4 regions of the Geodermatophilus sp. SYSU D00691 genome follow, and region 1 is predicted to be linked to each of the others. Evidence: predicted binding sites of a transcription regulator. Region 1 holds the regulator's gene; each other region holds the start of a gene.
What was found. Region 1 encodes LexA, which represses DNA repair genes until DNA is damaged. Its sites were predicted from a motif close to TCGAACANNTGTTCGA; they were not measured.
Positions count from the first base shown of each region.

Region 2: the regulator LexA is predicted to act here: its motif matches at 2,978-2,993, upstream of ACI797_RS15235 (DUF6504 family protein).
Region 3: the regulator LexA is predicted to act here: its motif matches at 4,316-4,331, upstream of ACI797_RS00700 (DUF222 domain-containing protein).
Region 4: the regulator LexA is predicted to act here: its motif matches at 3,073-3,088, upstream of ACI797_RS01950 (DUF222 domain-containing protein).

Region 1 covers NZ_JBJGYZ010000038.1:45,024-52,010, reverse strand. Annotated here, with positions in the region: gene ACI797_RS23090 (phosphatase PAP2 family protein) at 1-105, shown strand, start outside; gene ACI797_RS23085 (hypothetical protein) at 110-1,147, shown strand; gene lexA (transcriptional repressor LexA) at 1,161-1,970, opposite strand; gene ACI797_RS23075 (LysM peptidoglycan-binding domain-containing protein) at 2,190-2,777, shown strand; gene ACI797_RS23070 (hypothetical protein) at 2,915-3,688, shown strand; gene nrdR (transcriptional regulator NrdR) at 4,075-4,593, shown strand; gene ACI797_RS23060 (vitamin B12-dependent ribonucleotide reductase) at 4,740-6,987, shown strand, end outside.
Region 2 covers NZ_JBJGYZ010000019.1:78,912-85,898, reverse strand. Annotated here, with positions in the region: gene ACI797_RS15255 (carotenoid biosynthesis protein) at 1-114, opposite strand, end outside; gene ACI797_RS15250 (phytoene desaturase family protein) at 111-1,688, opposite strand; gene ACI797_RS15245 (GNAT family N-acetyltransferase) at 1,694-2,266, opposite strand; gene ACI797_RS15240 (YbaK/EbsC family protein) at 2,263-2,793, opposite strand; gene ACI797_RS15235 (DUF6504 family protein) at 3,091-3,438, shown strand; gene ACI797_RS15230 (SAV_6107 family HEPN domain-containing protein) at 3,438-3,935, shown strand; gene ACI797_RS15225 (DNA polymerase III subunit alpha) at 3,932-6,987, shown strand, end outside.
Region 3 covers NZ_JBJGYZ010000001.1:134,731-141,717, forward strand. Annotated here, with positions in the region: gene ACI797_RS00675 (energy-coupling factor ABC transporter ATP-binding protein) at 1-428, shown strand, start outside; gene ACI797_RS00680 (cobalamin biosynthesis protein) at 425-763, shown strand; gene cobC (Rv2231c family pyridoxal phosphate-dependent protein CobC) at 760-1,794, shown strand; gene cobT (nicotinate-nucleotide--dimethylbenzimidazole phosphoribosyltransferase) at 1,815-2,858, shown strand; gene cobA (uroporphyrinogen-III C-methyltransferase) at 2,858-4,135, shown strand; gene ACI797_RS00700 (DUF222 domain-containing protein) at 4,352-5,581, shown strand; gene ACI797_RS00705 (ABC transporter ATP-binding protein) at 5,658-6,623, shown strand; gene ACI797_RS00710 (ABC transporter permease) at 6,620-6,987, shown strand, end outside.
Region 4 covers NZ_JBJGYZ010000002.1:96,852-103,838, forward strand. Annotated here, with positions in the region: gene ACI797_RS01935 (acyl-CoA carboxylase subunit beta) at 1-727, opposite strand, end outside; gene ACI797_RS01940 (DUF1707 SHOCT-like domain-containing protein) at 760-1,209, opposite strand; gene ACI797_RS01945 (SpoIIE family protein phosphatase) at 1,243-2,925, opposite strand; gene ACI797_RS01950 (DUF222 domain-containing protein) at 3,093-5,078, shown strand; gene ACI797_RS01955 (alpha/beta hydrolase) at 5,089-6,018, opposite strand; gene ACI797_RS01960 (thiolase family protein) at 6,141-6,987, opposite strand, start outside.

The sequences.
Region 1 (6,987 bases):
GTCGTCGGGGCGGCCGTGGGCATCCTGCTGCTGGGCGTGGTGCATGCACTCGACGCGACGGTTCTGTCACGCTGGGTTCGTGCCAGAGACGGCCGGCCCGCGTAGTGGCGTGCCCGCGCGCCTGCTGAGGGCCGGCGCGTTCGCCGGCGCGCTCGTGCTCGGCGCCGCCGTCCCGGCCGCGGCCGCCCCCGCCGAGACGCCGCAGGCGGCCACCGACACCGCCGCACCGCAGACGCTGTGCCAGGTGACCGACCCCCGGCTGGCCGAGCTCTCGGGCCTGGTGGTCGTGGGCGACCGCATGGTGGCCCTCGACGACGGCGGCCAGCAGCTCTCCGTCGTCGTCCTCGACACCGCCTGCGCGGTGGTGGAGGTCCGGACCGGTGCGGTGGACCCCTACGACCCCGAGGACCTCGCGGTCGGCGCCGACGGCACCGTCTGGGTGGCCGACATCGGCGACAACCGGCTGGAGCGGCCCTCCGTGGCCGTGCTGGCGCTGCGCCCGGACGGGACCACCGGCGTGTACCGGCTGACCTATCCCGACGGGCCGCACGACGCGGAGTCGCTGCTGCTCGCCCCGGACGGGACGCCGTACCTCGTCACCAAGGAGGTGCTCGGCGCCAGCGGGCTCTACCGGCCCACCGCGCCGCCGGCCGACGGCGGGACCGTGGCGCTGGAGCGGGTGGGCACCGTGACCTTCACGCTGACCGGCACCGAGGGCGGCCCGGTCGGCCGTGCCGGTCAGCTCATGGCGACCGGGGGAGCGGTGTCGCGGGACGGCCGCCTGCTGGCGCTGCGCACCTACACCGACGCCTACGTCTGGCCGCTGAGCGGGTCGGACGTGCCCGGCGCGCTGGCCGGGGAGCCGGTGCGCGTGCCGCTGCCGCCCGCGCCGCAGGGCGAGGCGATCAGCTTCAGCGCGGACGACCGCCAGCTCGTCGTCGCCGGTGAGGGCCTGCCGGGGGACGTGACCGTCGTGCCGACCACGGCCCAGCTCGAGCCGGTGGCCGCCGCGGCGTCGGCGGCGGTCACGGGCGACCCCGCCGGGGGGCCGCCCACGTTCACCGCCGCTCTGGTCGCCGCCGCGGTCGCCACGCTGGTGGTCGGCGTGGGCAGCCTGTTCCGGCGACTCCGGTGGAGCGGGGACTAGCCCCGCCGAGCGGTCAGACCCGGCGCAGGACGGTGACGACCCGGCCGAGGATCGTCGCGTCGTCACCCGGGATGGGCTCGTACGCCGGGTTGTGCGGCAGCAGCCACACGTGCCCGTCGCGGCGCTTGTAGGTCTTGACCGTGGCCTCGCCGTCGATCATGGCCGCGACGATCTCGCCGTTCTCGGCCGTGGGCTGCTGGCGCACGACGACCCAGTCGCCGTCGCAGATCGCGGCCTCGACCATGGAGTCACCGGCGACCTTGAGCATGAACAGCGTGCCGTCGCCGACGAGCTCGCGCGGCAGCGGGAAGACGTCCTCCACGGCCTGCTCGGCGAGCACCGGGCCGCCGGCGGCGATCCGGCCGACGAGGGGGACGTAGGTGGGTGCCGGCACGGCGGTGTCGTCGTTGCCGGTGGCCGCCGCGGCCGGCAGGGACTGCTCGCCGGGCAGCCGCACGTCGAGGGCGCGGGGGCGGTTGGGGTCGCGGCGCAGCCAGCCCTTCTTCTGCAGCACCGAGAGCTGGTGCGCCACGGAGGAGGCCGACGACAGCCCGACCGCCTCGCCGATCTCGCGCACCGAGGGCGGGTAGCCGCGCCGCTCGACGGAGTCGCGGATGACCTCCAGGACGCGGCGCTGCCGCTGGGTGAGCCCGTCGCCGGCCTCGCCGCGGTCGGGGAAGGCGCGCACGGCCGCGGTCCGCTCCTCCGTCGCGGTCCCGGTCGCCCCGGCCGGCTCGCCGGCGCCCGCGGCGCGGCGCCGGGTGCCCGTGCCGCCGTCGCCGGGTGCCCGGCGTCCGCCCGACGTCCCCCTCGTGCTCGCCACGTCTCCTCCTCGCCCGCCGGGCCGGTGCAGCCGTCCCGCGCGTCCGTCGTCGTCGGTAGCAGACGGTAGCGCTGTCGACGCGAACTATCAAACACACGTTCGAAGCCAGGCCGTGTCGGGTCGCTTCTGTCGGCGGCCTCCGGTAGACATCGCACGGACGTTCGATTCGAACACCTGTTCGGGAACGTCGGGGATCCGCAACATCCGGGAGGAGTGGCCGTGGGAAGCGTGCAGCAGGCCGTGCTGGAGTTCGACGAGTCGGTGCAGGCGCCCTGGCGCCCGTCGCTGCGCTCCGTCGCCTGCCCGCCCGAGGTGGCGCGGCCGGCCAGGGCGCCGCAGTCCGCGCCGCGTGCCGGGGCCGGGAGGGCGCCGGCCGCGACCCCGCCGGCCCCCCGGCCCCGCCGGCCCGCGCCGGGCGGGCAGGTCCCCGCCACGGGTCCGGCCGCCCCGGTGCGGCCCGTGCGGGGCGGTGGCTGCACCGCTCCCCCGCGGGCCGCTGCGACGCGCCCGGAGCCGGCCCCGCTCCGGTTGACCCGGCGCGCCCGGCGGATGGCGGTCGCGCTGGCCCTGGGTGCCGGGGTGGCGGTGGGCTCCTGGCTGGGTCCGCTGGTCACCGGCGGCGGCGAGGACGGGCTGCAGCTGGTGGGGGAGAGCCGGGTCGTGGTCCAGCCGGGGGACACGCTGTGGTCCATCGCCGGCGCGGTGGCCGGCGACGAGGACGTCCGCGCCGTCGTCGACGCGCTGCAGCGGGTCAACCACCTCGACGGCACCGAGCTGGTGCCGGGGCAGGTCCTCGAACTGCCGTGAGCGCCGACCGGCCGGGCGCCACCTCCGAGCCGAGCGGGTGCCGCAAGGACACCGACAAGATCGAGGTGCCGACTTCGTCAACCCTCAGTACCCGTAGCTTCACGCTGTGTACTGACTCCGGCGCATACGGTCGTCGCGTGCCAGGCGCCATCGAGAGTCGTGCAGCGGTGTTCACCAGTTCACCCCAGGCCGTCGAGGTCTACTCGGCGGGCGAGTGGCTGCCCGGTTCGCTGCTCGGCTGGCGCCACGACGCCGAGGGCGGGTGCCAGGTGTGGGTGCGGCTCGCCGTGGGCGGCGTCGAGGAGTCGGTGTGGACCGGCCTCGACTGCCTGCGCCTGCCGGAGCGCCACCTGACCGTGGCGCCCGCGCCGGCCGTGAACGCGGTCGCGACCGCCACCGAGGCCGTCGGGGAGGACATGGCCGCGACGCGCAGCATGCGCCTGACCGACGTCTCCGCCACCGGCCCCGCCCGTCGGGGCCGTCCCGCGGCGCCGGGCGCCGCGCGCGCCGGCGCCGTGTCCGACCTGGCCGCCACCCGCGGGTTCCCGGCGGTCCGGGACGACGCCGCCAGCCGGGCGAGCCACCCCGCCGGCCGGCGCCGTCGCGCCGACTCGCGCGTCGTGGGTGAGACGGCCGAGTTCCCGGCGGTCGGTGTGGCCGTGCCCGTCGGTCGGCACCGGGCGCCGGCTTCCCCGTCGGGGTCGGGCCGGCACCGCGCCGCGGACACCGGCGTGCTGGCCGCGGTGATCGAGGAGCCGGTGCGCGTGCCCGCTCCGCGGCTCCCCGAGGTGGTCCCCTCGCCCGAGCCGGACCTGTACACGCGGCCGATGCGCCTGGACGGCGTCGGGCGCGGCGGGTCCGCGCCACGGCCGCGTGCCGCGCACCGGGACGACACCCTCACCGGCGTCTGACGGGCCCGATCCGCGGTACCGGCGTCCCTCCGGGGTCCGCTCGGTGTGCCCCCGGGCCGCCCGTGGCGGGTCACGCAGGATGCGCCCCTACCGCACCGGGCACAACGCGGCGGGCGCGTCGCGCGGCGTGTCGTGTGACTCCTGCGCCGCGTTGTTGCGGCTGGTCACGGCCGAGTCTCGGTGGAACAGAACTCTCGCGGGTCGTCTTGCACATGTAGTGGAGCCCGGCCTAGGGTTCCCCCACATCTAGTAGTTACAGGTCTGTAAGACCGTCCACACCCGATCCTCAGGTTCTCCCCGGGACATCCACCGGATGTCCCCAGGAGAGTCCACAGGACCGGTCCGGGCGGAGGGCCTGGGCGAGCCGCGGGAGGGGGTCGATCACCGTGCGGTGCCCGTTCTGCCACAACCCCGACAGCCGGGTCATCGACTCGCGCGAGGCGGACGAGGGCGCGACCACCCGGCGCCGTCGTTCCTGCCCCGCCTGCGGGCGCCGGTTCACCACCGTCGAGGAGGCGGTGCTCGCCGTCGTCAAGCGCAGCGGGGTGAGCGAGCCGTTCAACCGCAGCAAGGTCGTCGCCGGCGTCCGCCGCGCCTGCCAGGGGCGGCCGGTCGACGAGGCGCAGCTGCAGCAGCTCGCCCAGCAGGTGGAGGACGCCATCCGGGCGACCGGCGCGGCCGAGGTGCCGAGCCAGGAGGTCGGCCTGGCGATCCTGCGCCCGCTGCGGGAGCTCGACGAGGTGGCCTACCTCCGCTTCGCCAGCGTCTACCGCGCGTTCGACTCCCTCGACGACTTCGAGAAGGAGATCACCGAGCTGCGGGCGCGCCACCTGCCCGGCGGCACCCCGCCGCTGCCGGGTCTGCCGCCCGAGGGGCCGCCGATCCGCCGCCGCGGGCGCACCTAGCCCCAGCCGGCGACCCTCCGGCACCGCCGCCGGAAACCGGCCACGACCAGCGAGAACTGTCAGCACCACCCGCTACACACCTGTCAGGGCACCACCGATCGCGGCGCTTCCCCAGCCGCAGCCGCACCAAGGGAGAGCTCCAAGCCATGACCGAGACCGACGACCGCCTGTCCTCCGCCCGCGTCCGCCGCGGGGGCAAGGCGCCTGCCCGGGGGAAGGGCCTGAAGGTCAAGCGGGTCTTCACCACCGCCGGCGTGCACCCCTACGACGAGGTGACGTGGGAACGCCGCGACGTCGTCATGACCAACTGGCGTGACGGCTCGATCAACTTCGAGCAGCGCGGCGTGGAGTTCCCCGCCGAGTGGAGCATCAACGCGACGAACATCGTCACGACGAAGTACTTCCGCGGCGCGGTGGGGACCCCGCAGCGGGAGAGCAGCCTGCGCCAGCTCATCGACCGCGTCGTCCTGACCTACGGCGCCGCCGGTCGCGAGCACGGCTACTTCGCCACCGAGGGCGACGCCGAGATCTTCGAGCACGAGCTGACCTGGATGCTGCTGCACCAGTACTTCAGCTTCAACAGCCCCGTCTGGTTCAACGTCGGCACGAGCGCCCCGCAGCAGGTCAGCGCCTGCTTCATCCTCGCCGTCGACGACACGATGGACTCGATCCTGAACTGGTACCGGGAGGAGGGGCTGATCTTCAAGGGCGGCTCGGGCGCCGGCCTGAACCTCTCCCGCATCCGCTCCTCCAAGGAGCTGCTCTCCTCCGGCGGCACCGCCTCCGGTCCGGTCAGCTTCATGCGCGGCGCCGACGCCTCCGCCGGGACCATCAAGTCCGGTGGCGCCACCCGCCGTGCGGCCAAGATGGTCGTCCTCGACATCGACCACCCCGACATCGAGGAGTTCATCGAGACCAAGGCGCGCGAGGAGGACAAGATCCGCGCGCTGCGCGACGCCGGGTACGACATGGACCTCGGCGGCAAGGACATCACCAGCGTCCAGTACCAGAACGCCAACAACTCCGTCCGCGTCTCCGACGAGTTCATGCGCGCGGTCGAGGAGGGCGCCGAGTTCGGGCTGCGCGGGCGCCTCGACGGCTCGGTCATCGAGACCGTCGACGCCAAGGCGCTGTTCCGCAAGGTCACCCAGGCCGCCTGGGAGTGCGCCGACCCGGGCATCCAGTACGACGACACGATCAACGACTGGCACACCAACCCCGAGACCGGCCGGATCAACGCGTCCAACCCGTGCTCGGAGTACATGAGCCTCGACAACAGCTCGTGCAACCTGGCGTCGCTGAACCTGATGAAGTTCCTGCAGGACGACGGGACCTTCGACAGCAAGCGCTTCGTCAAGGCCGTCGAGCTGGTCATCACGGCGATGGACATCTCCATCTGCTTCGCCGACTTCCCGACCGAGCCGATCGGTGAGACGACGCGGGCCTACCGCCAGCTGGGCATCGGCTACGCCAACCTCGGCGCGCTGCTCATGGCCACCGGCCACGCGTACGACTCGCGCGGTGGCCAGACCCTGGCCGCGGCGATCACCTCGCTGATGACCGGCACCGCCTACCGGCGCTCCGCCGAGCTGGCCGGCATCGTCGGCGCGTACGACGGCTACGCCCGCAACGCCGACGCGCACGCCCGGGTGATGCGCAAGCACGCCGCGGCCAACGACGCCATCCGCCCGGTCGGCGCCGACGACGCCGACGTGCTCAAGGCGGCCACCGCCGAGTGGCAGGAGTGCCTGGCGATCGGCGGCGAGAACGGCTGGCGCAACGCCCAGGCCTCGGTGCTCGCCCCCACCGGCACCATCGGCTTCATGATGGACTGCGACACGACCGGCATCGAGCCGGACTTCTCGCTGGTCAAGTTCAAGAAGCTGGTCGGCGGCGGCTCGATGCAGATCGTCAACCAGACCGTGCCGCGCGCGCTCAAGAGCCTGGGCTACCAGGAGGAGCAGATCGAGGCGATCGTCGAGTACATCGCCGAGCACGGCCACGTGGTCAACGCCCCGAGCCTGCGCCCGGAGCACTACGAGGTCTTCGACTGCGCCATGGGCGAGCGGGCCATCTCGCCGATGGGCCACGTGCGGATGATGGCGGCGGTCCAGCCGTTCATCTCCGGCGCCATCAGCAAGACGGTCAACATGCCGGAGTCGGCCACCGTCGAGGACGTCGAGAACATCTACTTCCAGGGCTGGAAGCTCGGCCTCAAGGCGCTGGCGATCTACCGCGACAACTGCAAGGTCGGCCAGCCGCTGTCCGACGCCAAGGCGAAGAAGGCCGAGACCGAGGTCAAGGTGGAGGCCGCCCCCACGGGGCTGGCGCACCCGGTGCGCAAGCGGCTGCCGAAGAAGCGGACGAGCATGACCACCTCGTTCAGCGTCGCCG
Region 2 (6,987 bases), on a different contig from region 1:
GTCGCGGGCGCCGCCGTCGGTGAGCGGGTAGGCGATCGCCGTGAGCACCAGCAGGCCGGCCAGGGCGAGCGGCAGGTGCCGCGCGGCCACCCCGGGCGCGGTCGCCGTCGTCACCGGCGCCACCGCGGCAGGCGGCGCCGGCGCCGGTCGGCCAGCACCAGGCGGGCGGCGGTGCGCCCGGAGTTGCCGGAGACGCCGCCGCCGGGGTGGGTCGACGCCCCGGCCAGGTACAGGCCGGCCAGCCCGGGCACCCGGTAGCCGGCCAGCGCCGGCGTGGGCCGGAGGGCGAACATGCTGGCCAGGCCCATCTCGACGTGCATGACGTTGCCACGCACCAGGCCCAGCTCCTGTTCCAGCCGCAGCGGCGTCTGCACGTAGCGGTCGAGGACCGAGGCGGCGAAACCCGGTGCGAACCGGTCGACGGCGGCGATCAGGCGGTCGGCCTCGGCGTCGGCGAGCGCCGTCCAGTCGCCGCCGTCGGCCAGGTCGTACGGGTACCACTGGCCCCAGAGCGTGACCACGTGCCGCCCGGCCGGGGCCAGCGTCGGGTCGCTCGCGGAGAACGACATGGCCAGCGGCACGGGCACGCGCGGCAGCCGGCCGGCCCGCCAGTCGCCGTGCGCGGCGGCGAGCTCGGCGCGGTCGGTGCACAGCAGCTGCAGCCCGGCCAGCGCCTCGGGTCCCGCCCCGGGGTAGGACGGCGGGGCGTCGGTGAGGCAGCGGACGACGAGGCCGAAGCCGTTGCCCAGCGGCGGGTCGGCGTGGGCCAGCGCCGGGGGAGCGGCGTCGCCGGCCAGCGCGCGGGTGGCCAGGACGTGGCACGCGGCGACGACGGTGCCGGCCGCGATCCGCCGTCCGGACGCCGTCTCCACCCCGGTGACCCGGCCGTCGGCGACCAGCAGGCGGGTGGCCGCGTCGCCGAGCGAGACCCGGCCGCCGTCGGCCTCCAGCCGGCGCCGCAGCGCCTGCGTCAGCCCCCCGGACCCGCCCACCGGGTGCCCGGGCGGGACGTCGTGCAGCAGCGCGACCCAGCCGACCATGGCCGCCGTCCCCGGCTCCGACACCGCCGGGCCGGACTGCGCGCCGAACCAGGCCAGCGCCGCCTTGAGCCGCTCGCTGGTGAACCACCGGTCGAGCAGCGCGTCGCCGGAGCCCAGGAAGTCGACGGCCAGGTCGCCGCCGGGCGTCCGGGGCCGGCCGTCCCGGGGCGCGCCGAGCGGCCAGAAGGCGCGGAGCAGGTTGCCCGCCGCCGGGCGGCGGCCGAAGGAGGCGACCACCGCCCGGCTGCGCGGGCCCCAGACCTCGACGAAGCGCCGGTAGGCCGCGGCGTCGTCCGGCCCGCAGGCGGCCGCGATCGAGGCGCAGGTGGCGTCGAGGTCCCGGGAGAAGACCAGCGGCGGGTCGCCGGGGGCGAAGCCCCACGGGTCGCAGTCGACGTACTCCAGGCCGTGGGCGGCGAGGTCGAGCTCCTCGACGATCCCGCTGTGCCGGACGATCACGTGGGCGCTGGAGCCGCGGTCCACCCGCACGCCGGGCCAGCGCTCGACGGTCGAGACCGCCCCGCCGAGGACGTCGTCGCGCTCGACGACCTCCACCGACAGGCCGGCGCGGGCGAGGTAGCAGGCGGCGACCAGGCCGTTGTGGCCCGAGCCGACGACGACGGCGTCGACGGTGGAGGTCTGCGGCACGCCGGTCAGGTCGCGGCGGGGCGCAGCGGCAGGCGGGCGCCGAGGATCGCGAACGGGCGGGAGTCGCCGGGGAAGTGGTGGCCCCGGGCGAGGTCGACGAAGCCGTCGGCGTGGTACAGCCGGAAGGCCTTGGTGTCGGCGTCCGGGGTCGACAGCAGCGCGGCCGGGTAGGACAGGTCGGCCAGCAGCGCGTGCAGCAGCTGCCGGCCCAGGCCGCGGCTCTGGTGGTCGGGGTGCACGTGCAGCTCGCAGACCTCGAACGCGCCGGGCAGCCAGCGCTTCGCCGTCCGCCGGTCCAGCGCCGCGCGCACCTGGTCGTGCCACCACTGCCCGGGGGCGACCAGGTAGCCGTAGCCGAAGCCGACCAGCTCCTCGCCGTCCGGCGTCTCGGCGAAGGCGCCCACCGCGCGGAAGCCCGCGCGCTCGGTGTGCTGCATGGCGTAGCCGTAGCGCCCGGCCACGACCGAGGGGTCGTAGCCCATCGCCAGCCCGTAGATGGTCAGCGCCTCGTGCATGTGGTCGCGGATCCACCGCACGGGCAGCTCGGTGACCCGCACGGCGGGCCGGGTGCCGGTCACGGTGCCTCCACCGCCTCCTGGACGTCGGGGCCGGTGCCCGGCTCGAGGGCGCCACCGACCTCGGCGGCGGTGCCCGCGGTGAGCCGGAGCAGCTCGTCGTAGCTGGTGGGGAAGACCGCCGTCGGGTGCCCGGCCGAGGCCCACACCTGGTCGTAGCGGGCGAGCTCGACGTCGACCAGCGTGCCGATCGGGTCGGGGTGGCCGATCGGGGCCACGCCGCCGATCGGCTGGCCGGTGTGCCGGCGGACGAAGTCGGGCGAGGCCCGCCGCACGTTCGGGACGCCGAGCAGGCCGGCCACCTGGATCTCGTCGACGCGGTGGCCGCCGCTGGTGAGGACCAGCAGCGGCGCCCCGTCGACGTCGAACACGAGGCTGCTGGCGATGGCGCCGACCGGCACCCCCAGCTGCGCGGCGGCCTCGGCGGCGGTGCGGGCGCTGCCCGGCAGCTCGCGCACCCGGCCGGAGGCGCCGGAGGCGGCCAGCAGCTCGGCCATCTCGGCGACCCGTGGGTGCGCGGGACGGGTCATGGGGGAATCCTGCCACCGGCCCCGGAACCCGCGCGCCCCGATCCGCCCCCGGGTCCTCCTCCCGGGTCCCCGCCGACCGCGGAAACCGTCGGTGGTGGCTGCTTCCATCGGGGTCGAGAGGGGCGGCGCGCCGGGAGGCGCTCGACTTGACGGGCCCGTGCCCGTCCGGTGTACTTCCTGGTGTTCGAACAGTTGTTCGAACACCAGGTGGGTCCGAGCGCAGCCGCATCCGCCGCTCTCGGGTCCTTCCCCGCCCGGGCGGTGGACCGGCGGCGAGGCAGAGCAGGGGAGTGTGCGATGAGCCGGGTGCTCGGCGGGGCCGGGGTCGGGGATCGAACCCGGCTCGGCGAGGAGGTGCAGGTCGAGCGCGGCCCGCTCGGCCCGGCGCAGTTCTGGCGCGGGCAGTCGCGCTACGTCGTGGGCGAGCTGCTCGACTCCTGGGTGGAGACCGCCCCGTGGTGGCGGCAGCACGCCGCCGCCTCCGGGTCCTCCTCCGGCGCCTCGGCCGAGCTGGTCGCCTCCCGCGAGGTGTGGCGGGTCGAGGCGGTGCGGGCCGGCCGGTCGCGGATGAGCTTCGCCGGCGTCTACGACCTGTCCTGGGACGCCGCCGGCAACCGCTGGTGGCTCGTGCGGGTGCACGACTGATGGGCGCCGCACGAGCCATGTCGTTCGAGTCCGCCGACCAGCTGCCCCTGCCACCGCCCCTGCCCCCGGCGGCCGCAGGGCTGCTCGACCAGGCGCGCCGCGCCCTGGCCGAGGCCGCGGAGTGCACCGACGACCCCCGCCGTCGGTACGCCACCGCGCACCTGGGCGCGCTGCGCGGGGCCGCCGCCGTGCTCGCCGCCCGCACCCGCCCGGAGGCCGGCCGCCGCCGGCCGCGCAGCGCCTGGGTGCTGCTCGGCCAGGTCGCGCCCGAGCTGGGGGAGTGGGCCACCTTCTTCGCCGCCGGCGCCGCCAAGCGGGCCGCGGCCGAGGCCGGGCTCTCCCGGGCGGTCACCGAGCGCGAGGCCGACGACCTGGTCCGCGACGTCGGCGCCTTCCTCACCGTGGTCGAGCACACCCTCGGCACCCTCGTCCCCGAGCCGGTCCGGCCGGCCGCCCCCCGTCCCCGGGTGGTCGGCGGGTCCGGCTCGAGGAAGTGAACGCCGACCCCTTCGTCCACCTCCACGTCGCCTCGGGCTACTCGATGCGGTACGGCGCGAACCATCCCGCCGACCTCGTCGCCCGGGCCGCCGAGCACGGCATGGGCGCGCTCGCGCTCACCGACCGCGACGGCCTCTACGGCGCGGTGAAGTTCGCGCTCGCCTGCCGGTCGGCCGGCGTGCGGCCGATCTTCGGGGTGGACCTCGCGATGGCGCCGGCCGTCGACTCCGCCGTCCCGCGGCCCCTGGCCCGGCCGCTGGGGGAGGCGTCGCGGCTGAGCGGGCCGTCGGCCGCCCGCCGGGTGCCCGCGCGCGGCGGGTCCAGCGTCGACCCGCGGCTGCCGCGGGTCACCTTCCTCGCCCGCGACGGCGAGGGGTGGCGCTCGCTGTGCCGGCTGACCAGCGCCACCCACCTGCGCGGCACCCGGGGCGAGCCGGTGAGCTCGCTGGCGGTCGCCGCCGAGCACGCCCCGGGCCTGGTCGCGCTGCTCGGGCCGCAGTCGCCGGTGGGGCGGGCGCTGGCCGAGGGCCGGGCCGACGAGGCCGCCGCCGTCCTGGCCGCCTGGCGCGCGGTGTTCGGGCCCGGGCGGCTGGCGGTCGAGCTGGTCCACCACCGCGGCCGCGGCGACCGGGCGCGGGCGCGGGCGATGCTGCGGTTCGCCGCCGAGCAGCAGGTGCCGGTGGTGCTCAGCAACGCCGTCCGCTACGTCGACGCCCTCGACGCGCCCACCGCCGACGTCCTCGACGCCGCCCGGCGGCTGGTGCCGCTGGACCTGCGGCACGTCGACCGGCGCACCGCCGAGGGCTACCTGAAGTCGGGCAAGGAGATGGCCGAGGTCGCCGAGGACCTCGTCGGCCCCGACCGCGACGCCGCGCTGCGGCTGCTCGAGGGCACCGCGCGGCTGGCCGAGCAGTGCGCCGTCGACGTCCGCGACGACCTCGGCATCGGCACCGTGCGCTATCCCGAGCTCGACGTCGTCACCACCGCCGCCGAGCGGGGGATGGGCCCCTCGCAGGTGCTGCGCGCGCGGTGCGAGGCCGGCCTGGGCCGCCGCGGGATGGCGCTGACCGAGCGGGTCCGCGTGCGGCTGGAGGAGGAGCTGGCGGTCATCGACTCCCTCGGCTACCCCTCCTACTTCCTCACCGTCGCCGACGTGGTCGACCTCATCAAGAGCTTGAGGGTCCGCGCGGCCGCCCGCGGCTCCGGCGCCGGCAGCCTGGTCACCTACCTGCTCGGCATCTCCGACGTCGACCCGATCCGCTACGGCCTGCTGATGGAGCGCTTCCTCTCCCCGCTGCGCCACCAGCTGCCCGACATCGACATCGACGTGGAGTCGGCCCGCCGGATGGAGGTCTACGACGCGGTGATCGACCGCTTCGGCGCCCACCGGGTCAGCTGCATCTCGATGATGGACACCTACCGGGTGCGGCACGCCGTCCGCGACGTCGGCGCCGCGCTGGGCATGCCGATCGCCGAGGTCGACGCGATCGCCAAGGCGTTCCCGCACATCCGGGCCAACCAGGTGCACGCCGCGCTGCGCGACCTGCCCGAGCTGCGGGCCAGCCGGATGGGGTCGAAGCGGGGCGGCGGGACCGGCGACCTCGACCTGATGTTCGACCTGGTCGCCCGGCTCGACGGCCTGCCCCGGCACATCGCCCTGCACCCGTGCGGCGTGCTGCTCTCCGACGCCACGCTGCTCGACCGCACGCCGGTGGAGAACAGCTTCCTCGGCTACCCGATGAGCCAGTTCGACAAGGACGACGTCGAGGAGCTCGGGCTGCTCAAGCTCGACCTGCTGGGCATCCGCATGCAGTCGGCGATCGCGCACGCCCTCGACGAGATCGAGCGGGTCGACGGCGAGACCGTGGACATCGACGCCATCCCGCGCGACGACCCGACGACGTTCGAGCTGATCCGCAGCACCCGCACGCTCGGCATGTTCCAGATCGAGTCGCCGGGGCAGCGGGAGCTGGTCGGCAAGTTCGGGCCGCAGACCTTCGAGGACATCGTCATCGACATCTCGCTGTTCCGGCCCGGGCCGGTGAAGAGCGACATGGTGACGCCGTTCCTCATGGCCCGGAACGGCTGGCGGGAGACCGAGTACCCGCACCCCGACCTGGAGTTCTGCCTCGAGGAGACCGCCGGGGTGGTGGTCTTCCACGAGCAGGTGCTGCAGATCGTCTCCCGGATGACCGGCGTGACCCTGGCCGAGGCCGACGAGGTGCGCCGGGCGCTGGGGGAGAAGGACGCCCACCCGGAGGTGCGCGCCTGGTTCATGCCCGCCGTGCTCGACGCCGGCTACCCGGTCGAGGTCGCCGAGCGGGTGTGGGAGGTGCTGGCCGCCTTCGGCTCGTTCGGCTTCTGCAAGGCGCACGCCGCGGCGTTCGCCCTGCCCACCTACCAGTCGGCGTGGCTCAAGACGCACCACCCGGCGGCCTTCCTCGCCGGGGTGCTCACCCACGACCCGGGCATGTACCCGAAGCGGCTCATCCTCGACGACGCCCGCAACTTCGGCATCCGCGTGCTGGGCCTCGACGTCAACGCCTCCGCCGACACCTACCGGGTGGAACGGCTGGACCCCGACCCTGAGGACGAGGGTGAGCCCCGGCCGCTGCCGGAGTGGATGCCGGCGTCGATGCCCGACCCGTCCCGCTACGGCCTCCGGCTGGCGCTGGCCGACGTCAAGGGCATCTCCGACGAGGAGGTCGGGCGGATCGTCGACGGTCAGCCGTACCGGTCGCTGGCCGACTTCTGGCAGCGGGCCGCGGTGTCCCGGCCGGTGGTGGAGCGGCTGGTGCTGGCCGGCGGGTTCGACTCCCTCTACGGCTTCGGGCTGCGCGACCGCGAGGCCGGCCGGCCCACCCGGCGCCGTCGGCAGGTCAACCGGCGCGACCTGCTGCTGCAGATCGGCGAGCTGGACCGGTGGACCCGCAGCGGCGCCCGGGCCACGGCCCGCGGGCAGCTCAGCCTCGACCTCATGGGGCTGGAGCTGCCGGAGGAAGAGGCCACCCCCGACTGGGCCGACAGCAGCGGGCTGCCCGAGTTCACCGA
Region 3 (6,987 bases), on a different contig from region 1:
ACCAGCTCTCCTACGGCGAGCGCAAGCGGGTGGCGATCGCCGGCGCCGTCGCCATGCGCCCCTGCGTGCTGCTGCTCGACGAGCCCACCGCGGGGCTGGACCCCTCCGCCGTCGCCGAGGCGCTGGCCGCGCTCACCCGGCTGCAGGCCGCCGGGTCCACGGTGGTGATGAGCACGCACGACGTCGACCTGGCGCTGCGCTGGGCCGACGAGGTCGCCGTCGTCGTCGACCGCCGGGTCGTGCAGGGCGACCCGGCGGAGCTGCTCGGGGACGACGGCCTGCTCGTCCGCGCCCGGCTGGACCGCCCGTGGGCGCTGTCGGTCGGCGCGCGGCTGCGCGAGCTCGGCCTGCTGCCCGACGGCGCCCTCCCCCGGGACGCCGCCGCGCTGCTGGCCGCGCTGCCCGAGCGGCCCGGGGTGCCGACGTGACGACCGTCGGGGTGGGCGCCTCGTCGGGCGTGACCGCCGACGAGGTGCTGGCCGCGGTCGAGGCGGTGCTGCCCGCCGGGGCCCGCGGCGTCCGGCTGGCGACGCTCGACGCGCGGACGGCGGTCGTCGCGGCGGCCGCGGCGCTGCGGGGGTGGCCGGTCGTGGCGTACCCGGCCGCCGAGCTGGCCGCGGTGCCCGTGCCGGCGCCGTCCCCGGTCGTGGCGACGGCGGTGGGCACCCCGTCGGTGGCCGAGGCGGCCGCGCTGCTCGGCGGCGGGCGGCTCCTCGTCGGCAAGACGGTGGTGGGCCGGGTGACCGTGGCGGTCGCGTCGTGAACCCCCTCGACTTCCATGGCGACGACGAGCTGGCGCCGGGCCTGGTCGACCTGGCGGTGAACGTCCGCAGCGGGGCACCGCCGGAGTGGCTGCGCACCGCGCTGCGGGACGCCCTGGACGACGTCGCCGCCTACCCCGACGCCCGGCCGGCGCGCGAGGCCGTGGCGGCGGCGCACGGGCGGCCGGTGGACGAGGTGCTGCTCACCGCGGGCGCCGCCGAGGCGTTCGTGCTGCTGGCCCGGGCGGTCGCGCCGCGGCGCGCGGTGGTGGTCCACCCGTCGTTCACCGAGCCCGAGGCGGCGCTGCGGGCCGCCGGGCACCCGGTCGAGCGGCTGCTGCTGGAGCCGCCCGGGTACCGGTTGCGCGCCGTCCCCCAGGACGCCGACCTCGTGGTCGTCGGCAACCCGACCAACCCGACGTCGGTGCTGCACCCGGCGTCCGACGTCGCGGCGCTGGCCCGGCCGGGGCGGGTGCTGCTGGTGGACGAGGCCTTCGCCGACACCGTGCCCGGGGAGCCGGGGTCGCTGGCCGGGCGGCGCGACCTGCCCGGGCTGCTGGTGGTGCGCAGCCTGACCAAGACGTGGGGGCTGGCCGGGCTGCGGGTGGGCTACGCGCTGGGCCCGGCCGACCTGGTCGCGGCGCTGGCCGAGCAGCAGCCGCACTGGCCGGTGTCGACGCCGGCGCTGGCCGCGCTGGTCGCCTGCAGCACCCCGGCCGCGCGCGCCGAGGCCGAGGCGGCCGCGGACGAGCTCGACCGCGCCCGCAAGGCGCTGCTCGCCGTCCTCCCCGACGTCGTCGAGGTGGTCGGCGAGCCGCGCTCGTCGTTCGTGCTGCTGCGCGTGCCCGACGGCGGGCGGGTGCGCGCGGAGCTGCGGTCGGCCGGCTTCGCGGTGCGCCGCGGCGACACCTTCCCGGGCCTGTCGGCCGACCACCTGCGGGTCGCCGTCCGCGATCCGGAGACCTCCCGTGCGTTCGCCGAGGCGCTCGCTGGGATCCTTGACCGGACCCGCACTCCCGAGGAGCACCGCTGAGCACCCTGCTGGACACCACGATCGCCGCCGTCCGCCCCCGCGACGCCGCGGCCGAGCGGGCTGCCCGCGAGCGGCTGGACCTGATGACCAAGCCGCCGGGCTCGCTCGGCGTGCTGGAGGACGTCGCCGCGCAGCTGGCCGGCATCGCCGGCACCTGCCCGGCCCCGGTCCCCGCGCCGGCCGCCGTGGCCGTGTTCGCCGGCGACCACGGCGTGCACGCCCAGGGCGTCACCCACTGGCCGCAGGAGGTGACCGCGCAGATGGTCACCAACTTCGTCGCCGGCGGGGCGGTCGTGAACGCGTTCGCCGCGCAGCTGGGCGCGGACGTGGTGGTCGTGGACGTCGGGGTGGCGGCGCCGCTGGAGCCGGCGGACGGGCTGCTCGACCGCAAGGTCCGGCCCGGCACCGCCGACCTGGCGCTGGGCCCGGCGATGACGCTCGCCGAGGCGCGCCGGGCGGTCGAGGTGGGCATCGAGGTGGCGACGGATTTGGCCGCCGACCACGGTGTGCTGGTCACCGGCGACATGGGCATCACCAACACGACGGCGTCGGCCGCGCTGGTCTGCGCGTTCACCGGCGCTACCCCCGCCGAGGCGACCGGCCGCGGGACCGGCGTCGACGACCCGACCCTGGCCCGCAAGGTGGCCGTGGTCTCGCAGGCCGTGGCCCGGGTGCCGGCCCGCCCGGCGTCGCCGGAGGACGCGCTGGCCGCGCTGGCCGAGGTCGGCGGGCTCGAGCACGCGGCGCTGGCCGGTTTCGTGCTGGGCGCGGCCGCCGCGCGGACGCCGGTGCTCCTCGACGGCGTGATCGCCGGGTCGGCGGCGCTGGTCGCGGCCGCGCTGTGCCCGGCGGCCCTGGAGCACGCGCTCGCCGGGCACACCTCGGCCGAGCCGGGCCACGGGCTCGCGCTGCGCGCGCTGGGCCTGCGCCCGCTGCTGGGGCTGGACCTGCGACTGGGCGAGGGCACCGGCGCGCTGCTCGCGCTGCCGCTGGCGCAGTCGGCCGCCCGCGCGCTGCGCGACGTGGCCACCTTCGACTCGGCCGGCGTGACCGAGAAGGCCTGATGTCGGCGACGCCCGTGGACCCCGGGTCGGGGGTCGTCTACCCCGTCGGCCTGCGGCTGCTCGACCGCCGCGTGGTCGTCGTCGGCGGCGGCCAGGTGGCGCACCGGCGGGTGGCCGGGCTGCTGGAGGCGCGGGCGCTGGTCACCGTCGTCTCCCCCGAGGTGACCCCCGCGCTGGAGGCGCTGGTCGAGCCGGGCGCGCTGACCTGGGTGCGGCGCCGCTACGAGCCGGGCGACCTCGACGGCGCCTGGTACGCGGTGGCGGCGACCGACGACCCGGCGGTCAACGCGGCGGTGGCGGCGGAGGCCGAGGCGGCGCGGATCTTCTGCGCCCGCGCCGACGACCGGTCGGCGTCCTCGGTATGGACGCCCGCCGTGGGGCGGCAGGGCGACCTGGTCGTCGGCGTGCACGGCGGCGGCGACCCGCAGCGGGCGGTGGGCGTGCGCGACGCCGTCGTCGCCGGGCTCACCGACGGGTCCATCGCCGACCGCGCCGGCCGCTCCGGTCCGGACCGGCCCGGTGCGGTGGTGCTGGTCGGCGGCGGCCCGGGCGACCCGGGGCTAATCACGGTGCGCGGGCAGCAGGCGGTGTCGCAGGCCGACGTCGTCCTGGCCGACCACCTCGCGCCCCAGTCGCTGCTGGCCTCGCTGCCCCCGGAGGTCGAGGTCATCGACGCCTCGAAGCTGCCGCGCGGGCGCTCGATGGCGCAGGAGCAGATCAACGAGCTGCTCGTCGCCCACGCGCGGGCCGGCAAGCGCGTCGTCCGCCTCAAGGGCGGCGACCCGTTCGTCTTCGGGCGCGGCATGGAGGAGCTGGAGGCCTGCGTGGCCGCAGGCATCCCGGTCGAGGTCGTCCCGGGCGTGACCAGCGCGATCGGCGTGCCCGGGCTGGCCGGCATCCCGGTCACCCACCGCGGGCTGACCCACGAGTTCGTCGTCGTCTCGGGGCACGTACCGCCGGGTCACCCGCAGTCGCTGGTCGACTGGGCCGCGCTCGGCCGGCTGCGCGGCACGCTCGTGGTGCTCATGGGCGTCGACACCGCACCGGTGATCGCCGCGGCCCTGGTGGCGCACGGCCGGGCGCCGGAGACGCCCGTCGCCGTCGTCACCGACGGCTCGACGCCCACCCAGCGCGTCGTCCGCACCACCCTCGACGGGCTGGCGAAGACCATGGCCGAGGAGGGCGTCCGGCCACCGGCCGTGTGGGTGGTCGGCGACGTCGTCGCGCTTCCCGGGCGCTCGCTCGCCCCGGCGGACGACGCCGAGGACGAGGACTGACCTCACCCGCTTCACGCTGCGGTTCGCCTGGTGAGCCGTCGAGGAGGGCGGACTGGTCAGCTCGACGGCCTGCAGCGCGTCGCGCCGGACCCCGAGCCGTGTCAACAATCTGCCCGCATCTGTGGACAGGCGGCTGAGCTGGGGATTCAGGAGGCGACCCGGCCGGTCCGGCGGTAGACTTCGAACACCTGATCGAGCGGGTGGGGAGGTGTTCCGGTGGACGAGGTGGCCTCGGCGCTGGACGCGCTCGCCGGCGAGGATCTGCACGCGCTGCCCGCCGAGGACCTGCTGGAGCGCACCGCCGACCTGGTCACGCTGCGCAACCGGATCGACGCCGAACTGGCCCGCACCGTGCGGATCGCCGACGGCAAACAGGCCTTCGCCGGCGACGGCATGGCCACCGCCCAGGCCTGGCTGCGCGGGCACGGCCGGCTGGCCAGGGCCGCCGCCTCGCAGGTGGTGCGCAACGGCCGCGCCTTGGAGCTGCTGCCCGCGGTGGCGGCGGCGCACGCGGCCGGGGCGCTGACCGGCGACCAGGTGGCGGTGCTCGGGCAGCTCACCCAGCCCCGTCACCTGCGGCTGATCGCCGAGGCCGACGGCGACCTGGCCGGCATCGCCCAGCAGCTGGTGACCTTCGCGCTCGGCCACGCGCACGCCGAGCTCGACGACCTGGTGCACGCCTTCCTCGAGCGGCTCGACGCCGACGGGCCCGAACCCGATCCGACCGAGCAGCGGTCGCTGACCTTCACCCGGCGGGCGGACGGGCGGCTGTTCTTCCGCGGCGAGCTGGACGCGGTCGGCGGGGAGAGGTTCCAGGCCGCGATCATCGCGCTCGAGCAGGCCCACCGGCCGGCCGGCGATGAGCGGAGCCTGGCGCGGCGGCAGGCCGACGCCGCGGTGCAGCTGGCCGACCTCCACCTGGGCTGCGGCACGCTGCCGCTGCTGCGCACGGTCAAGCCGCAGGTCGCGGTCACCGTCCACCTCGCCGACCTGCTCGACCCGGCGACCGGCCGGGGCGCCGCCCGCACCGGGTTCGGCGCGGTCCTCTCCGCGGCGCGGGCCCGGTGGGCGGCCTGCGACGCCGACCTCACCCGGATCGTGCTCGGACCCCACGGGGAACCACTCGACCTGGGCCGCACCCGGCGCCTGGTCACCCCGGCGCTGCGCCAGGCGGTGATCGCCCGCGACACGACCTGCGTCTTCGCCGGCTGCGACGCCCCGCACTGGTGGTCGGAGGTGCACCACGTCGTCCACTGGGCACTGGGCGGCGAGACCAGCCTGGATAACTCCGGGCTGCTCTGCGAACGGCACCACACCCAGGTCCACCACGGCTTCCGCATCGAGCGGGACACCGCCGGCCGGTGGCACACCTACCGGCCCGACGGCACCGAGATCCTGGTGATCCGGCCACCCGCCGACGACCCCCACCTCGCCCGCGCCGGGTGAAGAACCCAGCAGTACTTGTACTACGGATGTAGCACTCCTACTATCTCTCGCATCCCGGCGCCCAGAGGAGTGCCCGATGGAGCCCGTGCGCACCGAGTCCCCCGGCCCAGCCGCGCCCGTCGAGCCCGACCCCGAGGCCGCCGTCTCGGTGCGCGGCCTGCGCATGCGCTACGGCGACCACGACGTGCTGGCCGGGGTGGACTTCGACGTCCGTCCGGGTGAGGTGGTCTGCCTCCTCGGGCCCAACGGCGCGGGCAAGACGACCACCATCGAGATCCTCGAGGGCTTCCGGCTGCGGTCGGCCGGCGAGGTCAGCGTGCTGGGGCAGGACCCGGCGCGTGGTGGCGACGCCTGGCGGTCGCGGGTGGGGATCGTGCTCCAGTCGTGGCGCGACCACGCCCGCTGGTCACCGCGGCGCCTGCTCACCTACCTCGCCGGCTACTTCGAGCCCTACGCCCGCCCCGACCACCCGGGGCCGTACGACGTGGACTGGCTGCTCGAGACGGTCGGGCTCACGACGCACGCCGACCGCAAGATCGTCACCCTCTCCGGCGGTCAGCGGCGACGGCTCGACGTCGCGGTCGGCATCATCGGCCGGCCCGACCTGCTCTTCCTCGACGAGCCGACGGCGGGCTTCGACCCGCAGGCGCGGCGCGACTTCCACGACCTCGTGCACCGGCTCTCCGACCTGGAGGGCACGAGCATCCTGCTGACCACGCACGACCTGGCCGAGGCCGAGCGGCTGGCCGACCGGATCCTCATCCTGGCCGGCGGGCGCATCGTCGCCGACGGCAGCGCCGACGCGCTCACCCGCCAGGTGGCCGGCCGCGCCGAGGTCCGCTGGGCTTGCGACGGCGAGCGGTTCGTGCACGCCACCGAGGACCCCACGCCGTTCGTCCGCAGGCTGTTCGAGCAGCACGGCGACGCGGTGGCCGACCTGGAGGTCCGCCGCGCCAGCCTGGAGGACACCTACCTGGCGCTGGTGCAGCGCCACGAGTCCGGCGACCGCAGCGCGGTCGAGCTGGCGGAGGTCGTGCGATGAACGCCACCCGGCACGCGATCGGCCGCGGCATCCGCCGCGGCTGGACGGAGTTCGTCCTCAGCATCCGCAGCCCGCAGGACCAGGGCTTCTACCTGTTCACCGCGCTGGCCACGCTGCTCTACCTCTGGATCAACCGCGACGACGAGGTCGCCGGCACCGACCTGCTCACCCCCACGGTCGCGTTGCCGAGCATCCTCGGTGCGCTCATCGCGTTCGGGGTCATCATCGGCCCGGCCTACGCGCTCGCCATGGAGCGCGAGGACGGCACGCTGCTGCGGCACAAGGCCATCCCCCACGGCATGCAGGGCTACGTCTCCGGGCAGCTCGTCTACCACTCACTGGGCGTCGTGCCGCAGATGCTCGT
Region 4 (6,987 bases), on a different contig from region 1:
TGCGGGCGCCGCCGAGCTCCTCCTCGTCGGCGTCCTCGCCGGTGGCCATCTTGACCAGCGGCGGCCCGCCGAGGAACACCTTGGCCCCGCCGTCGACCAGCACGGCGTGGTCGCACATGCCCGGCAGGTACGCACCCCCCGCCGTGGAGTTGCCGAAGACCAGCGCGATCGTCGGGATGCCCATCGCCGAGAGCTCGGTGAGGTCGTGGAACACCTTGCCGCCCGGCACGAAGATCTCCGCCTGCGTGGGCAGGTCGGCGCCGCCGGACTCGACGAGGTTGACCACCGGCAGCCGGTTGCGCCGGGCGATCTCCAGCGCGCGCAGCGACTTCTTCAGCGACCAGGGGTTCATCGCGCCGCCGCGGACGGTGGGGTCGTGCGCGATCACCACGCACTCGACGCCGGAGACCACGCCGATGCCGGTGACCAGGCTGGCGCCGACGGTGAAGTCGGTGCCCCAGGCGGCCAGCGGGGAGAGCTCGAGGAACGCCGAGTCGCGGTCGAGCAGCAGCTCCACCCGCTCGCGGGCCAGCAGCTTCCCGCGCGCGCGGTGCCGGGCCGCGTAGCGCTCCCCGCCGCCGGCGCGGGCCAGGTCGAGCTGCTCGTCCAGCTGCGCGAGCAGGGCCAGGGACGCCGCCCGGTTGACCCGGTACTGCTCGTCGCCGGGGTCGAGGCCCGAGCGGAGCACCGTGCCCTCGGTGACGCGGGGGTGGAGGGATGCGACCACCCCCGATGTCTACACCGCCGCGGTGGCGCAGCTCACGTGGCTCCGCCGGACGGCGGGCGCCGCATCCCGAGGACCGCGGCGGAGACGCCGAACAGGGCGGCGCCGGGCACGAGCAGCCACATCGGCCAGAAGTAGTCCGGCTCGCCGTCGACGCTGACCAGCACCCACACGGTGAGGTTGATCGACACGACGGCCAGCCAGACCGTCCAGAGCACCTTGAGCGCCAGGGGCAGGCGGGCGACCTTCGGCGCGGGGCGGGACGCCAGGGCGGGGGACGGCGGCGCGGACATCTCGTCGGCGGGCGGCAGGTCGGCGAACAGCGGCTCGAGGTCGGCACGGGTGACGGCGGCGTACGCCCGGGTCAGCCGGTCCTCGTACTCCAGGAGGTCCAGCCGGCCCTCGCCGAGCGCCAGCCGCAGCCTCTCGGCGGCCGCGTGGCGGTCGCGGTCGGAGATCCTGAGTTCGGGTCGCCGCTCGTCCATGGCCGACCTCCCGCGGAACGTCTCGGACCGAATCTAGTCCCCGGGCCCGGCCTGCGGGTGGCAGCGGACGGCCACGATCGCGACGTCGTCCTCCGACCGCCGGGCGACGATCCGGTCGAGCAGCGCGTCGCACAGCGCGTCGACGCCGAGCCCGCCCACCTCGGCGAGCAGCCGGACGAGGCGGTCGAGCCCGTCGTCGATCGTCGTCCGCCCCTGCTCGACGAGGCCGTCGGTGTAGAAGACGAGGGTGTCGCCGGGGAGCAGCCGGGCGACGTGGTCGGTGCGGTCCTGCGGGACGTCGGTGCCGAGCAGCGCCTCGGGGGCCGACGTCAGCATCTCGACGGCGCCGTCGGCGTGGCGCACCAGCGGGGGCAGGTGCCCGGCCGACGACCAGCGCAGCATGCGCAGGCCCGTCCCCTCCTCCTCCGGCGACTGCTCGATCCGGGCGATCAGCGCGGTGGCGAGCGTGCCGATCCGCAGGCCGCCGAGCGCGTCGTCGACCCGGGTGAGCACCCGCGCGGGCGACTCCTGGCGGTCGAAGGCGATGCCGCGCACGATGCTGCGGATCTGCCCCATCGCCGCGGCGGCGTCGACGTTGTGGCCGACGACGTCGCCGATGACGAGCAGGGTGGCGCCGTCGGCTTGCTGGAACGCGTCGTACCAGTCGCCGCCGACGTGCATGTTGCTCGCCGCCGGCTGGTAGCGGACGGCGATCTCTAGGTCGTCGGGCTGCGGCGGCGGGGTGAGCAGGCTGCGCTGCAGGGTCTCGGCCACCTTGAGCTGGCGGCCGTAGAGGCGGGCGTTGTCCAGGGCCAGCCCGGCCCGGCGGGCCACCTCGACCGCGGTGGCGATCTCCATCTCGCTGTGCGGCCCCCGCGCCCGGGTGTTCATCAGCGCGATGCCGCCGAAGGTCTCGCCGCGGGCGCGCAGCGGGACGATGGTGAACGAGTCCGAGTCCAGGCGCTGCCAGGCCGTGCGGACCTCGTCGGTGGTCAGCTGCGGCTCGACCAGCTCCGCCGGGATGGGGTGCACGCTGATCGGCTCGCCCGTGTAGAACGCGGCGGCCATGGGGCTGTCCTCGTTGCCGCCCTGCTCCGGCCGGTCGAGGTAGGTGTCGAGGTAGCCGACCATCTCCGGGTCGCGGTGGCGCCGGGCGCTCTCGACGGGCCGCCGGTCCTCGCCGATCAGCGCTGCGACGGCCCAGTCGCACAGGCGCGGGACGATCAGGTCGAGGAGCCGGTCGAGAGTCTCGTCGGTGTCGAGCGTGCTGATCATCGACTCGCTGACCTCGGCGAGATAGCGCAGCCGGTCGGCGTCGACGTCGGCGACGACGGGGCTCTCCACCGGTGCGGCGGCCTCCAGATGCCGGTCGGCCGGCTCGCGGAAGCTGACGTGCAGCCGGTCGCCGCTGCGCACGGCGGTCGCGCTCAGCCAGCGCCCGCCGGGCGCGTAGTAGCCGTGCCAGGTGACCCGCTCCCCCACGCTGCGCGCGTGCAGCAGGAAGCTGTGGAAGATCGTGCCGCCGAGCTCCGGCAGGGCGATCCAGATGTTGCGCCCGAGCAGGTCGGCGCGGTCGCGGCCGAGCAGCTCCGCCGCGGCCCCGTTGACGTAGACGATCGACCAGTCGCCGTCGAAGACAGCCACGCCGTCGGGGACGGCGTCGAGCGCCTCGCCCAGCAGGCCCGCGTCCGCGGGTGCGGAGGCGGTATCGGTCACGGCGTCTCCACGGTCCGGCCGGCGGGCACCTCCCGCGGCATGTCGGGCAAACCGTACCGACTGGACGACGTCCCGTGCCGAGCCCTCCGTCCACAGGGGGGCTGAACTGCGTGGACCTGTCCACAGGCTCGACGCGAGCTGTCGTCATCGAACGTATGATCGATCACGTGACCGCTCCCGCGACGACCACGGTGTTCGCGCCGCAGACCGACCTGGCGTCGGGTCCGCTCGCCGCGGTGCAGGCGGCCGACCGGGAGATCGCCCGGCAGGTGGCGCTGCGGTCGCGCGCGCTGGCGGAGTTCGCCGGGACGTGGCCGGTGGAGCTGGACCGGCCGCAGGGCGTGCCGGGTGCGATGAGCGCGGAGCGGTGGCGGTCGCGGCCGGAGCTGCTCGGACCCGTGTCGGAGTGGGCGGTGCCGGAGCTGTCCATCGGACTGGCCCGGGCGCAGGGCAAGGCGGAGCGGCTGCTGGACGAGGCCCTGACCCTGGTGCACCGGCTGCTGGGCACGCTGGCCGCCCTCGAGGCCGGGATGCTCACCGAGGACCACCTGTGGTGCCTGCGCGAGCACGTCGCCCCCATCGCCGACGACGCGGTGCGCACCGAGGTGGAGGCCGCGGTGCTGGGCTGGGTGGCCGCCCGGGCGGCCAGGCGGACGATCACCACCCCGCCGCAGCTGGGCGCCAAGGTGCTGCGCGAGGTCACCGCCCGCAACGTCCGCAAGGCGGCCGACGAGCTGGCCAGGGCGGTCAAGCGGCGCGGGGTGAGCGTGCAGGGCGACCGGCGGCCGGGGATGGCCTCGGTGGTCGCGCTGCTGACCCTCCCGGAGGCGCAGGCGCTGATCGCCGCCCTGGAGGCGCACGTCGACGCGCTGCCGGTCGATCCGGCCGATACCCGCACCCGCGGGGAGAAGCTGGTCGACGTGCTGCTGGACCTGGTGCTGCTGCCGGGGGCCGGCGACCGGCCGCCGGTGCAGGTGACGCTGACCCTAGTCGCCCCGATCGGCACGGTGCTCGGCGGTGACGCCCCGGCCGAGCTGGGCGGTCAGGTGATCCCGGCGGAGCTGGCCCGGCAGCTGCTGGCCGCCCTCACCGGCGCCGACCTCGGCGCCGCCGCGGACACAGACGCCTCCCCGGACACCGACGCCTCCCCCGCCGAGTCGGGCGGGTGGGACGAGGACGAGCGCTTCGTCGACCCCGGCCCCGATCCGCAGGACTGGACCGAGCAGATGCGCGCCGCGCACGAGGCCTGGGAGGCCGACTGGGAGCGCCGCTTGGATGCCGGCGAGTTCGACGACCCCGACCCCCTCTCCGCGGCCGAGGTGGTCGCAGCGGCCGAGCGGGCGCTGGAGGACGGCTGGCTGGAGCTGCAGGCGGAGCTGGCCGCCGCCGACGCCCGGGAGGAGGCGGAGTTCGCGGCCGGCTTGCACCCCGACCCCGACCCGTTCCCCGAACCGGGAGACGGCCCGCCCGACGATCCCCCGGACTCCGGCTGGTGGGCGGCCGCCGACCGGGCGGTCGAGCATGCGTCGGCGGCGGTGCGCGGGTGCCTGCAGACGCTGGCCCATGCCCACCGGCTGGTGCGCACGGCCGAACGCGCCGACCTGGCCGACGAGGCCTCCCGGCGGGCCGGCCCGTCCGGTCGGGTCACGGCCGCCCGCGACGCCCTCGGCGCGCTCTCGGCCGCGGCCGCCGCCGACCGGGCGGCGCTGACCGACCTGCTGGCCCGCACCGCCGGCGGCGGACTGGCCGACCGGCCGCGGATCGCCCTGGTGGACGCGCTGTCCGGGGCGCTCGTCTCCCTCACCGACCTGCCCGGGCTGCGCCGCGCGGCCTCCCCCGGGCACCCGCTGGGCGCACCGCCGCCGACCGACGGCTACCGCCCCGGCGCCGAGCTCGACCGGTTCGTGCGGCACCGCGACCGCCGCTGCCGCTTTCCCGGTTGCCGACGACGGGTCCGCGCCGGCGAGCTGGACCACCACGTGCCCTACCCGCTCGGCGCCACGTCGGCGGCCAACCTGGTCGGCTTCTGCACCGGCGACCACCGCGGCAAGCACCAGGCCCCCGGCACGACCCACACCCTGGCCGCCGACGGGACCCTCACCGTCACCACCCGGTCCGGCCTCGTCGCCACCACCGAGCCGCCGCCGTTCTGACCCGCCCGGATCAGCCGCCCCGGCCCGAGCCGTGGGCAGGGAAGCGCTCGGCGAGCCACGCGTCCCGGTCGGCCAGCGCGGCCCGCGCCATGGCCGTGGGGTGACCGGTGAAGCCGTGCGGCGACTCGGGGTAGACGCGCAGGTCGACGTCGACGCCCGCCGCGGAGAGCCGGGCCGCCATGACCAGGTTGTCCTCGAGCAGGACGTCCGACGCCCCGACGACCAGCAGGACCGGCGGCAGCCCGCGCAGGTCGCCGAAGACCGGCGACACGTCGGGAACGGCGCGGTCGGCCACGGCGCCGACGTAGGCCTGGAGGAAGTACTCGTCGGCGATCAGCCGGCCCGCCGGGGTCCGGCCGCTGAGGTCGTAGGTGCCGAACTGCAGGACGGCGCCGGCGAACGGCCCGGCACGCCCCCGGTCCCGCAGCCGGAGCAGCGTCGTCACGGCGAGCGTGGCCCCGGCCGAGCTGCCGCCGGCGGTCAGTCGGGTGGTGCCGAACCGCTCCTCGGCGTGGTCGAGGAGCCAGAGCGCAGCGGCCTCGCAGTCGTCCGGCGCGGCCGGCCACGGATGCTCCGGCGCGAGCCGGTGCTCGACGCCGACCACGGCGATGCCGAGCGACTCGGCGAGCGCCGCGTTCCGAGCGTCCGCGCCCGCCGTCGGGCCGAGGTAGAAGCCGCCGCCGGGGATCTCGAGGTGCACCCCCCGCACCGGCCGGTCCGCCGGCAGGGCGATCCGCAGCAGGACCTCCCGCCGGCGCCCGTCCACGACCTGCTCGACCCGAGCGGACGGCGGAGCCGGCACCGATGCGGCCCGCGCCGCCAGCAGCTCCTCGAGGGACGCCGGGCCCCGCCGGGACCCCCGCGCCGCGTAGAACGCCCGGCTCTGCGCGACGTGCCGGGCGAGATCCGCCCCGGCGAGGTCACCCAGCCCGATCCGCACACAACCTCCCGGTGCCGGTGCAGCACCGGCCGGCGTGCACGCAGCACGCCGGCCGGTCGCCGTGGCCCCCTGCAGGGTCCCGCCGCGAGCGTGCGAGCGGTGGGGGGCAGGGGGTCCTTCTCCTAGAGCAGCTCGAGGATGGTGGCGTTGGCCTGGCCACCGCCCTCGCACATCGTCTGCAGGCCGTAGCGGATGCCGTTGTCGCGCATGTGGTGCACCAGCGTCGTCATCAGCCGGGCACCCGAGCCGCCCAGCGGGTGGCCCAGCGCGATCGCGCCGCCGTTGGGGTTGAGCGCCTTGGCGTCGGCGCCGATGTCGGCCAGCCAGGCCAGCGGCACCGGCGCGAAGGCCTCGTTGACCTCGAACGCGCCGATCTCGTCGACCGACAGCCCCGACTTCGCCAGCGCCTTCTGCGTGGCCGGGATGGGGGCGGTCAGCATGATCACCGGGTCGGCACCGGCCAGGACGGCGGTGTGCACCCGCGCGATCGGGGTCAGCCCCAGCTCCCGGGCCTTGTCCGACGTCATCATGAGCAGCGCCGCCGAGCCGTCGGAGATCTGCGAGGAGTTGCCGGCGGTGATCGTCCCGCCTTCCGGCTTGAACACCGTCTTCAGCGTGCCGAGCTTCTCCACCGTCGACTCGCGGATGCCCTCGTCCACCGACACCACGCCGGCGTCGGTGGTCACCGGGGCGATCTGCGCCTCGAAGCGGCCCTCGTCCCGCGCGGCGGCGGCCTTCTCGTGCGAGGCCACCGAGTACTCGTCGAGCTGCTGCCGGGAAAAGCCCCACTGCTCGGCGATCATCTCCGCGCCCACGCCCTGGTTGGGGAAGACGCCGTAGCGGTCCATGAACGGCCCGGGCAGCGGCGAACCGCCCACCGACGTCGCCGTCCCCATCGGGATCCGGCTCATCGACTCCACGCCACCGGCGACGACGACGTCGTACTGCCCGGCGATCAGCCCGGCCGCG